3 regions of the Cytobacillus sp. MT66 genome follow, and region 2 is predicted to be linked to each of the others. Evidence: predicted binding sites of a transcription regulator. Region 2 holds the regulator's gene; each other region holds the start of a gene.
The links. The regulator Rex, encoded in region 2, represses fermentation and respiration genes when NADH is low (regulators of the CRP and FNR family bind a similar motif). The targets are predictions, from matches to a motif close to TTGTGAAATATTTCACAA.
Positions count from the first base shown of each region.

Region 1: a site for Rex is predicted at 2,015-2,032, ahead of AC1Q59_RS14725 (AtpZ/AtpI family protein). Genes of this name have one in related genera too.
Region 3: a site for Rex is predicted at 1,566-1,583, ahead of AC1Q59_RS00620 (helical membrane plugin domain-containing protein). Genes of this name have one in related genera too.

Region 1 covers NZ_JBXAFB010000007.1:199,535-204,318, reverse strand. The annotation lists gene atpF (F0F1 ATP synthase subunit B) at 1-77, opposite strand, end outside; gene atpE (F0F1 ATP synthase subunit C) at 216-428, opposite strand; gene atpB (F0F1 ATP synthase subunit A) at 503-1,213, opposite strand; gene AC1Q59_RS14730 (ATP synthase subunit I) at 1,237-1,611, opposite strand; gene AC1Q59_RS14725 (AtpZ/AtpI family protein) at 1,617-1,838, opposite strand; gene AC1Q59_RS14720 (S8 family serine peptidase) at 2,130-4,385, opposite strand; gene upp (uracil phosphoribosyltransferase) at 4,572-4,784, opposite strand, start outside.
Region 2 covers NZ_JBXAFB010000030.1:4,703-9,486, reverse strand. The annotation lists gene groL (chaperonin GroEL) at 1-1,198, opposite strand, end outside; gene groES (co-chaperone GroES) at 1,291-1,575, opposite strand; gene AC1Q59_RS24320 (CPBP family intramembrane glutamic endopeptidase) at 1,868-2,596, shown strand; gene AC1Q59_RS24315 (DUF4305 domain-containing protein) at 2,593-2,796, shown strand; gene AC1Q59_RS24310 (redox-sensing transcriptional repressor Rex) at 2,822-3,475, opposite strand; gene moaC (cyclic pyranopterin monophosphate synthase MoaC) at 3,508-3,996, opposite strand; gene AC1Q59_RS24300 (ABC-F family ATP-binding cassette domain-containing protein) at 4,179-4,784, shown strand, end outside.
Region 3 covers NZ_JBXAFB010000001.1:129,531-134,314, forward strand. The annotation lists gene AC1Q59_RS00605 (DHH family phosphoesterase) at 1-142, shown strand, start outside; gene AC1Q59_RS00610 (hypothetical protein) at 247-387, shown strand; gene corA (magnesium/cobalt transporter CorA) at 496-1,431, shown strand; gene AC1Q59_RS00620 (helical membrane plugin domain-containing protein) at 1,643-2,080, shown strand; gene AC1Q59_RS00625 (NAD(P)/FAD-dependent oxidoreductase) at 2,120-3,301, shown strand; gene AC1Q59_RS00630 (AAA family ATPase) at 3,439-4,380, shown strand; gene AC1Q59_RS00635 (DUF58 domain-containing protein) at 4,377-4,784, shown strand, end outside.

The sequences.
Region 1 (4,784 bases), on a different contig from region 2:
AGCAAAATGATAAACATCGCAAGCTGGAATAAAATATCCCCGCCGTTAAAAGCTGATCCAAGTACTAAACTTGACACCGACGATTCACTCCCTTCAAGAGTCTTCAAAAAGGTTTATATTAACGTTTTCTTTTCAGGAATTTAGTAATACATAAAGGAATGGCGAAGGTTCTCAATTGAATGATCTTCGCCATTTAAAAATTTCTATCGTATGAATTAGCCACCGATAACCATGAACGCGATAACTACGCCGATGATAGGAATCGCCTCAACTAACGCAACCCCGATGAACATTGTAGTTTGAAGCATACCGCGAGCTTCTGGCTGACGGGCAATACCTTCAACTGTTCTAGACACGATAAGACCGTTACCGATACCAGCACCTAGTGCTGCTAAACCGATTGCAATTGCTGCTGCTAAAAGACCCATTATTAAGTTCCTCCTTAAAATTGTATAAAAATATATTATTTATAATGGTTTGTTCATAAAATGAACAGTATATATTAATGGTCTGCGCTCACTTTGTGAGACAAGTAAACCATTGTTAACATGGTAAAAATGAATGCCTGGATGGCACCAATAAAGACTGAGAATCCTTGCCATGCAAGAGTTGGAATAATGGCCGCAAGGTGACCGCCTACGCCAGTAGCCAAGCTTCCAGCTAGTAGTCCAAGCAGGATTTCCCCTGCGTAGATGTTCCCGTAAAGACGCAAGCCAAGTGTTAAGGTATTGGCAAACTCTTCAATGATTTTCAATGGGAATAAGAACCACATTGGCTGTACAAAGGTTTTACCATAATGGCCAAACCCGTGCATTTTAATTCCATAATAATGTGAAAGTCCAACAACCATTGTCGCTAATGTTAATGTTACGACAGGGTCAGCTGTAGGTGATTTCCACCATAGTTGATCATTTATTACTACTGAGAACGGAAGTCCTAGAAAGTTAGAAATGGCAATATACATAATTAATGTAATACCTAGAATGTGGAATCTTCCGCCTGTTTTCCAGTCCATCGTACTATTGATAATATTTTTAACAAAATCCATGATCCACTCGAAAAAGTTCTGCATTCCTGTTGGCTTCATGGCTAAACGACGGGTGGAAAGTACTGCGATGATGAAGACAATGAGACTTGCAACTGTAATCATCAGTACGTTAGCTAAGTTAAATGTTAACCCCATAAAGTCATATAAAGGAGCTTCGTGATGCATTAGTGTTTCACCTCTCTTCCCCACTATTTATGTAAATGAAAAGATTGAAAAAAATAATCTATCATAATGACAATATAGGATGTCATTAATCCAACAACCACACTTATCAGATGGATTTTCTCGGGATATTCCAAGGCAACCATCACTGCCAGAACAGCAGAAGCCATCCTAGTAATCATTCCAAGCGACCGCACCTTTGTCCCATTGACAATCGCTTCTCCAAATCGCTCTGTTCTTCTAACTAAAAGCCACAGATTAAATAAACTTAAAGCAGTACCCAATAGAAGCCCAAGGAAGACAGATTGGTAATCAGTAAACCCCCAGCCAAGCACATAAACAGACAACAGAAGAAACATATATTTTCGCTGTCGTTTATATATTCCGCTTAATTCAGACATTTTGTTTATTCTCCTGTGAAAAAGTGCTGGATTAGGCGAAGCATCGCATAAACCCCAGCCGATAGCCCCATTAATAAACCTATGATTAAAAATAGCGGTTCGGTACCTGCCGCCCTATCAAGCCATCTTCCAATGAAAATGCCGATTAAGACAGATCCGACTAATTGTGATAGAATAGCGGACATCAAGCCCATCGCTTGAAAGGGGCTGCGGTTTTTCTGACGCATTGAAACGCATCCTCTCTTTGCTGCTAAGAGAATGTTTTTAGCGGGTTTTTCGAGGTTATGCCAGCGAAATTCATCACTTGCTTACAAGAAAATCACTGCAAAATATTTAAGAAAACCCTATAGGTTTATACCCTTTGTAAGCATACAATAGTGATTTGTCAATGTCAATGCGTTTATAGTGAAAAAGCTCACTAACAAATCCGCTAGAATTTGGTATGTTCACATTTTAGTCACAATTTCATTTTTCTATAATAAAAAAAAAGCGAGGTGCAGTTTCCTCGCCTTTTTCTATTACTTCCTTAGTCTTTCAGGACTTGATTCCTCAAGGACTTCTCCGTTGGGCTGGACTATCAGATAGGTTTCAATAGAATCCTCCTGTCCGGCCTTTTTCGCAAACACTTTCATAATATATACACCAGGCTTTGGCAGCTGGCTGCTTTTGATCTCTTTCATTACCTGCCCTTTGCTGACGTTTCTTTTCCAATCGAGAAATTGGATAAAGCGAAGGCTGTCACTATCAAATACGGCTATGCCAAATTCCTCTGCTCCCCCCGGCAGATATACCTCATAGCGGTAGGTTTCCTGGGAGTCCCCTTTCCCCAAGCCAAATCCCATAACCCTTGGATAATCGGGTTCTTCAAGGACATATAAATATGGAATCCTTACCTGCTGGGGTCCTGCATGTAAAATAATGGCGCCGTCATAGATCTTTTTTTCCAAAAGCTTTGGTTCAACGGACAGTTTGATTTCAACCCGCTTCTTTTCCCCTGGCTTTAAATAGAATGATAAAGGAAACTTCCAGGACAGCCCGTTTTCCGCGCGTGGAATAGTAAAGGAAAATTGCTGCGGCACCTCGCCGGTGTTTTCAACCGTGACAAAACCGCTGTGTTCATGCATCCGATCAGCAATTTGAAATTTGCCAAATTGCAGGGATGCTGGCATTGCCAGTACATTGGTTTTTAGGGCTTTTTCAATTTGTATCCTTCCTGCCCCCTGCTCAAATGCCCGATACGGTTCCCCTCTGCGATTATCAAGCGATACCGCTGTATTCATCAAAGCAGCCTTCACTTTTTCCGGTCCCCAGTCGGGATGCGCCTGTTTAATAAGGGCACAAGCACCTGCTACATGCGGGGCTGCCATGCTCGTTCCCTGAAGGGGCAAATATCCTCCTGGCACGGTGCTATTAATAGCCACACCTGGCGCTAATACATCAGGTTTTATTTCCCAAGTAGAAGTGACCGGTCCGCGTGAACTGAAATCAGCAAGGATGTCTTTTTCCTCATGAATTTCCGTTCGGACAAGCAGCTTTCCTTTTGTTATTTTCTTTTTTATCTCTTCGCCTTTTTCCTTTGAAATAGCGGAAACGGGGATAGAAACATCCGCCTCTAAGTTACCAAAGAACGTTCCTTTTGTATTATTGAAAATAATAGCCGCCACTGCACCGGCTTTGCTGGCATTGACCGCCTTCTCTGTAAAGCTTAGTTCCCCTCTTTCCAGAAGAACAATTTTTCCGTCTGCATCCGTTAATTCCTCTGGCTTGCCAAGGCCTGCATACACCATCTCGTAGGAGCGATTAAAGTCCCAGTCTTTAGAACCATGCAATGGTTCTAGCCGAAGCCTGAGTCCTCCTGCATCAATATAAGGAATTTCCATAGTCGGGGTTGAGGCACCGACAGATATGGCTTTTGAAGCAGTCCCCGGTGAGCCGACCGTCCAGCTGTTTGGTCCCGAATTGCCTGATGAGGTTACTGCTATAACCCCTTTTTCGACAGCCTTATTAAGTGCCAGGCTAATCGGCAGGTCTGGACCATTGACATTATTGCCGAGCGATAAATTCACAATATCTACATTGTCTTTGATTGCCTGATCGATAGCGGCAATGACCTGCTCTGTGGTTCCGCTTCCCCCTGGGCCAAGAGCCCGATAAGCCAGGATTGTTGCTTCCGGCGCCACGCCTTTTATTTTCCCGTTTGCTGCAATAATCCCTGCAACATGGGTGCCGTGCAGGGTCGGCGCTCCTTGGGCAGCAAGTGTCTCCATGGGATCCTGATCATTGTCTACTAAATCATAGCCGCCCGCATAGTTATTTTTTAGATCCGGGTGGGTATAATCGATCCCAGTGTCAATCACACCGATTCTTACCCCTTTGCCAGTCAGCCTTCTATTTTGACCATCAAAAATTCCTCTTACCTCTTCAGCACCAATCACTTTATTGCTTTCTTCTGCATGAACCGTATAAGTATGGACAGGAGAGACATGTGAAGAGCCCACAATGGCAGAAAGCTGATTGATATCTGCCTGTTTTCCTTTTACCGAAAAACCGTTTAACGCATACTTGTAAATATGCCTTAGCTCCACATCAGGCACCGATCCAACCAGCCTTCTAATCTCCTGTTCACTTTTTTCCTGATCTAAAACAATAATCTGTACTTTTTCAGCATCAGGAGATTCCTTAGGAATAGGAGGGTGATTCAGCGTATGAGCGTAACTCGTGGAATGAAAAAAGAAAAAGAGGAAAATCGAAATAATGGCCAGCAGCTTCTTCATGAAAATCACCCTTTTTTCAAATAGGGTTTTCCTCACAAGCGGGAAATATACAGCCTTTTACTGCTTTAAAGCAGTGGGGGTCAGGCCCCCACCATGTTAACGCGTTAAACCACCGGGGGTCAGGCCCCCGCTCCTTTAAAGCGCTAAACAAGCAAAAAACTGGCCGCGCGGGCCAGTTTTTCTGTTTTATTTTGTTCCGAATAGACGGTCTCCTGCGTCACCAAGGCCTGGAACAATATAGCCGTGGTCATTGAGCTTTTCGTCTAATGCCGCAATGTAGATGTCAACATCAGGGTGAGCTTCTTGTAAAGCGCTGACCCCTTCCGGAGCTGCCACTAGGCACATGAATTTAATATGCTTGGCTCCGCGCTTTTTCAAAGCATTAATAGCTTCGACAGC
Region 2 (4,784 bases):
CGTTTAAAGCATCCTCGATGCGAAGCTTGCGCTCTTTAAGTTCTGTTTCAGTAGCAGCACCAACTTTGATAACAGCTACACCGCCAGCTAATTTAGCAAGACGCTCTTGTAATTTTTCACGGTCAAATTCAGAAGTTGTTTCTTCCATTTGAACACGGATTTGGTTCACACGTGAAGCGATTTGTGCACTGTCTCCGGCACCTTCAACGATTGTTGTGTTTTCTTTTGAAACAACCACTTTAGAAGCACGTCCTAAAGCTTCGATTGTAGTAGATTTAAGATCGCGGCCTAATTCTTCAGTGATAACTTCACCGCCAGTTAGGATCGCGATATCTTCAAGCATTGCTTTACGGCGGTCACCGAATCCAGGAGCTTTTACAGCTACTGCATTAAATGTTCCGCGAAGCTTGTTAAGAACTAATGTAGCAAGTGCTTCGCCTTCTACATCTTCAGCAATTAGCAATAATGGCTTGCCTTGCTGTACCACTTGCTCAAGAACTGGAAGGATTTCTTGAATGCTGGCAATCTTCTTATCAGTGATTAAGATGTAAGGATTGTCTAGAACTGCTTCCATTTTATCAGAATCAGTTACCATGTATGGTGATGCATATCCGCGGTCGAACTGCATACCTTCAACCACATCAAGCTCTGTTGTGAATCCTTTAGATTCTTCAATTGTGATAACACCATCGTTGCCAACGCGCTCCATAGCTTCAGCGATTAATTGGCCAACTTCTTTGTCATCAGAAGAAATAGAAGCAACCTGTGCAATAGACTCTTTTCCTTCAATTGGCTTAGAGATAGCTTTTAATCCTTCAACAGCTGTTACAACAGCTTTTTCGATTCCTTTGCGGATACCCATTGGGTTCGCGCCAGCTGTTACGTTTTTAAGGCCTTCTCTGATCATGGCTTGAGCAAGAACAGTCGCCGTAGTTGTACCGTCACCAGCTACATCGTTTGTTTTGCTTGCAACTTCAGCTACTAGCTTTGCACCCATGTTTTCGAAAGCATCTTCTAATTCAATTTCTTTTGCGATGGTTACACCATCATTTGTAATAAGAGGTGAACCAAATTTTTTCTCAAGAACCACGTTGCGTCCTTTAGGTCCAAGAGTTACTTTTACTGCATCCGCTAGAGCATCAACACCGCGAAGCATCGCGCGGCGGGCATCTTCACTAAATTTAATGTCTTTAGCCATTTGTAAAAACCTCCTCAAAAATAGTAAGAAATTTATCTTCTAAATACATTCATCGCTATTTATTAACAGATAGGATATTAACTTGTAAGCTATTAGCCGACAATAGCAAGAATATCATTTTCACGCAGAATTAAATATTCTTTGCCTTCATACTTCACTTCAGTACCGGCATACTTTGAGAAGATAATACGATCGCCTTGGGCAACTTCAAGTGCAACACGTTCGCCATTATCAAGAACACGGCCAGTTCCTACAGCAACAACTCTGCCTTCTTGAGGCTTTTCCTTTGCAGTATCCGGCAACACAATACCGCTTGCAGTTTTTTCTTCTGTTTCAACAAGCTCGATAATAATTCGATCACCTAGTGGCTTTAACAAGTGAAACTACCTCCTCAATAAAATATGTAAATTTTATTTATTAGCACTCTCCTCTGATGAGTGCTAACACAATTATTATATTAATGAATTTCAAATCTATTTGCAAGAGAGAAGCTTTATTTTTTGCAAAAAAAATCATCATCATATAAGTTCTGATCACTGAACCTTAGCACCTCAAATAGTTTATCCTTATTCCTGCTGTTAAAAACACCTACAATTTGAAAAAAGCTCCTCTTTATTAGTAAAATGGAAAGGTATCATTATGAATCAGCAAATTTAAGGAGACAATAGATTGAAAAAGGAATATTGGTTCATTCTTATTGCTTATATTGTCATGCAATTCTCAAGCATTGCCGGTGTGCCCCTTGTTGTATTCGCGGCTTCTTTGTTTGGGAAGCCCCCCGAGGACATAGAGATATTTGCTGTAGCAGCCTGGATTATGATCAGCTTTACAATCACGCTTATCATCACCCTTGCGCTTTTGCGAAAAGAAATGAAAAATAATCCGATGAGGAGTGCATCCTCACCAATTACTGCTGCTGCATGGGCGATTGGCGGTGTCTTTCTCGCCTTATTTGCCCAGTCATTTGCCGCAAATATCGAAAGACTTATCGGAATAGAAATGGGCTCAGAAAATACGCAAAGCATTATGCGTCTGATAGAAGCTTTTCCATTTGTCATCCTGATAAGTTCCATTATTGGGCCAATTCTTGAGGAAATCGTTTTTCGAAAAATTATCTTTGGCGCCCTGCATCAGAGGCTTAATTTTATTTTATCGGCACTAATAAGTTCAGTTATTTTTGCATTGGCACATGCAGAGCCTGAACACGTCCTGTTATATTCAGCCATGGGCTTTACCTTTGCCTTTCTATATGTAAGAACAAAGCGGATTATCGTTCCGATCTTTGCCCATGTTTCGATGAATACCTTAGTCGCAATCCTGCAGCTTAATCAGGAAAGTATTGAAAATTGGCTGCAGCAAATGGAAAAAATGCAAGCCATTATTGGAGGTTTATTATGAGGGGGTCCTTGTTTTCTGGGATCGTTTACATTATTCTCGGAATTCTTTTCACATCCATTGCCATAGAAAATGTTCAAAGGGAACAAACATGGGGGATTTTCACTTACTTCCTCATTCTTATTGCAACCTTCGATTTAGGAAGCGGTCTGAGGATGATTGCTTTTCATTTTAAATTTAAGAAAGCACAGAACAAAAAATGAGCCACTTCAATTTTGGCTCATTTTTTTAATCCTCTTCCGTATCAATCGGATAATTCTTCAAGAAGTAGATGAGCGATTGCAGCTCTACAGCTAAGTCAATATGGTGAATTCTGATGGTTGAAGGAAGGTTTAATCTTGCTGGAGTAAAGTTCAAGATCCCTTTCACATCACTATGAACAAGCCGATCGGCAATGGCCTGCGCTGCAGGGGCCGGAACAGTCAAAATGGCGACCCGGATCTGCTGCTCTCTGAGAACTTTTTCGAGATTGTCCATATGAAAAACAGGAACCTCTCCAATCTTTGTGCCAATTTTGCCTGCATCCACATCAAAGGCTACTTCAATTTTCGTATTGTTATTTTTGAGAAAATTATAGTTGAGGAACGCGGTTCCTAAATTCCCTACCCCAATAAGGGCAACTTTTGTGAGCTCATCCTGATCCAGGGTTTTCCGAAAAAAGTTCAATAAATAATTGACATTATATCCATAGCCCTTTTTCCCTAAAGCCCCAAAATAGGAAAAGTCCCTTCGAATAGTTGCAGAATCCACTTTAACAGCTTCGCTTAACTCCGCAGATGAAACCCTTTGTTTGCCCGAGGAGTGTAAATTCTTTATAAATCTGTAGTATAAAGGGAGCCGTTTTGCAGTTGCCTGCGGTATTTTCATTGATTCATTCGGCATTGATGTCCCTCCCTTTCTTAAATAATAAAATGTTAAATGGATTCTCTTTTGAAATCTCCGTTTTTTCCGCCTGTTTTTTCTACTAAATAAGTTTCCCCTATTACCATTCCTTTATCGATAGCTTTGCACATATCATAGACTGTTAATGCGCAGACAGATGCAGCCGTTAGCGCTTCCATTTCAACACCGGTATTGCCCTTGGTTTTTACAGATGCATCGATTAATAATATGTACTGTTCTTTTTCCTCTTTCCATGCAAAGGATATATCCACTCCGGTTAAAGAAATTGGATGGCACATCGGGACAATATCCCATGTTTTTTTGGCTGCCATGATTCCAGCTACCTGTGCAACGGCCAGGACATCGCCTTTTTTCATTTTATTAGCAGTTATTTTTTCATATATTTCATTGCTAACTGTAATGCTTGATCGTGCAATTGCTGTCCGGGCTGTCTCAGGCTTATCGCTTACATCTACCATTTTCGCCCTGCCCTCTTGATTAAAATGAGTGAAATCTGCCATTTTAAATAAACACCTCACATTCAAATCATACACTATTTTTTTTAAGCTGTGTATTTCTTGTGGTAATTTTCACAATTTTCCGCACCCAGTTTTCAAGATACGAATGTCTTTAACTATGCTTCCTTTGTTGCCCGCCTAATTCGAATAGGTTACACTATTTCTAGAGTATAGAGGTGAAAGAAATGATTCTACTGCAGGTTAATCAGCTAGAAAAAAACTTTGGTGCTGATACCATTTTATCGAATATAAAGCTTGAAGTACAAACTAGAGACCGGATTGCCTTAGTCGGGCGAAATGGGGCTGGCAAATCCACGCTGCTAAAAATAATTGCCGGTCAAATGTCCTATGATTCCGGAGATATTATTAAGCCGAAAGGGATTGAAATCGGCTATCTTGCCCAAAACACCGGTCTAGAATCCGACCGGTCTATATGGGATGAAATGCTGACTGTATTTGAGGATTTGCAAAAGCAGGAAAAGGATTTACGCCGCCTGGAGGAAAAAATGGCGGATCCCGATCTTATTGCCAATCCCGATGAGTATGAACGTATTTTAAAAGAATATGATCTGCTACAGGTTCAATTTAAGGAGCAAGGCGGCTATCAGTATGAATCGGATATCCGCTCCGTTCTTCACGGGTTAAACTTTCATTCCTTCAGCTACGAAACAAAGATTTCCACGTTAAGCGGGGGCCAAAAAACAAGGCTCGCTTTAGGAAAGCTATTATTGACCAAACCCGATATTTTAATCCTGGACGAGCCGACGAACCATCTAGATATTGAAACACTG
Region 3 (4,784 bases), on a different contig from region 2:
AATGGATCAAACCTTTGAAACTTATGAAGAGGGTGTGTATTTCTTAAAAAGAAATCATGCAGCTTGGCTTGTAAGAGATGATACATTTGTTGACTATTTACTAAATGAAATAAAAAGGATGAAAAAAACCGAACAATCGTAAAATTATTAAAGAAATTTTTGGGAAAAGACCGATTACTTTATCGTTTATTTTACGGAAATATAAGCACAATAAGAAGGATTTAAAGAGACAGAGGAGGTATTTAAGTGTCCAAGGATAAGCAAACGCCATCAAGGCAGGTCGATCAAAAGAAATTGCTGAACGATAAAGTACAAGCGCAACGGGCCAATAATTTTGATGACGGCCATGTTCGAAGAGTTACTTTAAATGGAGCCGATGGCCAATAATAAAAGGAATACTAACAATGGAAGGGGATATAACAGATCTCCTTCCTTTTATTTTGCCATATAAATAAAAGACATCAGGGAATTCTACCTTTTATAGGGGGATGACGGATGATTCGCACATATGCAGTTACAAATGAATGGAGACTTATCGAAGATTTGCCAAAAGAGCAGTTGTTTAATCCGGAAATTCGGTGGTTTTGGATGGACTTTGATTCACCAACCGATGAGGAATCACAAGTTCTAAATCAAACTTTTGACTTCCATCCGCTGGCTATTGAAGACTGTATGCATAGATTGCAGCGTCCAAAGCTCGATTACTACGATGGCTATGATTTTTTCGTACTCCATACCCTTAATCAATCCACTCTTTTGCCAGAAGAAATTGATGTATTTGTCGGAAAAAACTTCATTGTAACCTACCATTTATCCACGTCACCTGAAATTATAATGATTCGGCAAAAAATGACAAGCGACAAAAAAATCCTTGAAAAAGGGGCCTTAAATCTTTTCTATATTTTAATGGATAAAATTGTTGATGAGTATTTTCCGTCACTATACAAAATAGAAGATGAAATTAATGAGTTAGAGATGAAAGAGGACAGTGTGATAGAGGATTTATTCGAAATAAGAGGTCAACTCCTCAAGCTGCGCCGGACGATTTTTCCGATGAGAGAACTGCTGTACAGAGTTTTAAATTCCGAACGTGTAATTATTCCAAAAGAGGAAAGATTGTATTTCATGGATATTTATGATCATTTATTAAGGCTTTCAGAAATGATTGAATCTAATAGAGAAATGACAAATGATATCCGTGACAGCTATATATCACTTAATTCAGATAGAATGAATAATATCATGAAAACCCTCACTGTTATGTCTTCAATTTTCATTCCATTAACCTTTATTGCCAGCATTTACGGGATGAACTTTGAATATATGCCGGAGCTAACATGGCATTGGGGCTATTTTGGTGTACTTGGCGTGATGTTTTCCGTCGGGACGATTCTTCTGATTGTTTTATGGAAAATGGGCTGGTTTGATTAAGGCAAAATTCAATGCCACCATAGAGATTTCGCATGAAAATAGCCTTGCCAAAACCAGAATTTAGTCGTATATTTGTTTAGGGAAACTGGAAGGATAAAAATCAATAGATAAAAGTAGAACTTTTATGAACATCTTTGTGAAATTTCTAACAAATTGGGATTATCTTTCAGTTAATAATATGAATAAATATTTGTACAAAGGGGTTTAGGAAATGACAGCGACAGTTACTGAAACAAAGCCTGAACAGCAATTAGAGTCTGTTAACCAAGACAAGCTTGATATTCTTGATCAGCTATTAAAGCCAGAGGTTCAAGATGCTTTAACAGCTTTAGTGGAGCAATTACCTAAATTAACTGAACTGCTCAATATTCTTAACAAGTCATATGACTTTGCTCAATCCGTGGCAACTGACGACGTATTAAAGAATGACACTGTTGGCGCAATTAAAGAAATTGCAGGACCAGTAAAAGATTCTGTAAAATCAATCGCATCTGCTGCTATTGAAGCAAAAGATCGTGCGGATGAAAAGAATGAAGTAATTGGTCTTTTCGGTCTAATCAAAATGATAAAAGATCCGCAGGCACAAAAACTTTTCCGTTTTGTTAATGCCTATCTTGAAATTTCAAATGAACGCAAACAACAAAAATAATTCTTTTATACAACAAAGTTAGGGACGGAGGATTTAAACATGTCAAAACATATCGTTATTGTAGGCGCAGGTTACGGCGGTGTTCTTACTGCGTTAACTGCACGTCAATATTTAAACGCAAAAGACGCATACATTACTGTAGTAAACCAATACCCAACACATCAAATTATCACTGAATTGCACCGCCTTGCAGGGGGAACAATCTCTGAGAAAGCTGTCGCTCTTCCATTGGATAAACTATTCAAAGGCAAAGACATTAATTTAGTGATTTCAAAAGTTGAATCATTTAATGTTGATAACAAAGAAGTAAAGCTTGATAATGGACAAACCTTATCATATGACGCACTTGTTGTTGGTTTAGGAAGTGTTACTGGATACTTTGGCATCCCAGGACTTCAAGAAAACAGCATGGTGTTAAAATCTGTTGAAGATGCAAATAAAATCTTCAATCATATTGTTGAAAGAATCGAAGCATATTCTAAAACTAAAAATGAAGCCGATGCTACGATCGTTATTGGCGGCGGCGGTTTAACAGGTGTTGAGCTTGTTGGCGAAATCATCGATAACATGCCTAAAATCGCTAAAAGTTATGGCGTTGACTTCAATGACCTTAAAATTAAGCTTATTGAAGCAGGTCCGAAAATTCTTCCGGTGCTTCCGGACAATTTAATTGAGCGTGCTACTGAAAGCTTAGCAAAACGCGGTGTTGAGTTCTTAACAGGACTTCCTGTTACAAAGGTTGACGGAAATGTCATCGAGCTTAAAGATGGACAAAAAATTACTGCCAACACATTTGTTTGGACTGGCGGCGTTGCTGGCCATCCTTTAGTCGGCGAATCAGGTCTAGCATGTGACCGCGGACGCGCAACTGTCAATGAATACCTTCAATCTACTTCACATCCTGAAGTATTTATCGTTGGCGACAGTGCTGTTGCATTCCCTAAAGAGGGCGGTCGTCCATACCCTCCAACTGCACAAAATGCTTGGCAGATGGGTGAACTTACTGGCTACAATTTATTTGCTTTCTTTAATGAAAAAACTATGGAAGAATTTAATCCTGTTAACTCAGGTACACTAGCAAGCCTTGGCCGCAATGACTCTGTTGCTTCCATCGGTGCAAACGGAACACAGCTTAAAGGCCTTCCAGCTACATTAATGAAAGAAGCAAGTAATGTTCGTTATCTTTCACACATCAAAGGCTTATTTGCTTTAACTTATTAATAATGAAAAATTATATCTCCCTTGACTTACACGAGTCAAGGGATTTTTATTTGCCTCAAACTTTAAAATAGTCCCACTATTACTAGTCATGCTATAATTAGTTTAAAATTTCAAAATAATATGGCAGGAGAATAAAAATGGAACATACAGAGAAATTATGGGATGAACTTGCAAAAAGTGTAATTGGAAGAAAAACAGAATTGAAGCTTTTGCTGACTGCTCTGCTTACTGAGGGACATGTTCTTCTAGAGGATCTCCCCGGCACTGGAAAAACAACTATGGTAAAAGCATTTGCAAAAGGATTAGATTGCCTGTTTGCGCGGATTCAATGCACACCTGACTTGCTGCCATCAGATATATTGGGTGCTTCTATCTTTAACCCAAAGGACAACGATTTTCATTTACGAAAAGGGCCTGTATTCACGAACGTATTATTAGTAGATGAAATCAACCGGGCACTTCCTAGAACACAATCAAGTCTATTAGAGTGTATGGAGGAAAAACAGGTGTCAATTGAAGGGGAGACGCATAAGCTTCCCACTCCGTTTATAGTTTTAGCTACACAAAATCCGATTGAAATGGAAGGAACATTCAAATTGCCTGAAGCGCAGCTTGATCGGTTTTTAATCAAACTTTCACTTGGATATCCTTCCATAACAGAAGAAGAACAAATGCTTGAATTAGTCGGTGATGATATTCCATTTTCAAAAATCAATGCAGTATTCAACCCAGGGCAAATTAAAGATATGCAGAATCAATGCAGGGAGATTGCTATTCATCCGTCTATTATAAAATATATTACTGCCTTGGCTCATAAAACCCGAAATCATCCTTATATCTCTGTTGGAGTAAGCCCTCGCGGTAGTAAGGCACTCTACAAAGCAGTTAAAACTTGGGCATACCTAAATGGAAGGACGTATGTTCTTCCAGACGATGTAAAGGAAATGGCCCCGCATGTATGGAACCATCGCCTGCTCCTTAAAACAGAAGCAAGAATTAATAACAGAGGAGCAGAAACAATTTTACAAGAAATTCTTGATAATACAAATCTCCCAGAAGAAGCGGTCGTCCATCTATGAGTGATATAAAGAAGGTGGATGAAAATAATAGTGGAGAAAAACAAGAAGCTCCGTCAATAAAAACAAGTATTTTTTTCGGAAAATATGCAATTTGGATATGGACAGGCTTTTTGCTCGCTGGTGTTTGGTTTTCCTTTACTCCACTGATCGCTGTCAGCATATTTTTGCTATTATTAAGCGTCCTTACATTCTTTTGGAAAGAACGATCACTTAAGAATTTGACTCCCGAACTTCGAGTCAATAAAAGCAGGATCTTTGCTAGTGAGCAATTCCATGCTGAGGCCTCGCTAAAAAACAATAAATGGCTGCCGCTGATATGGGTTGAATGGGAGTTTCCCAATAAAAATGAGGTTATATGGGGCGAAGCAAAACAAGAAAAATATATTATCCGATTCCTTTGGCTA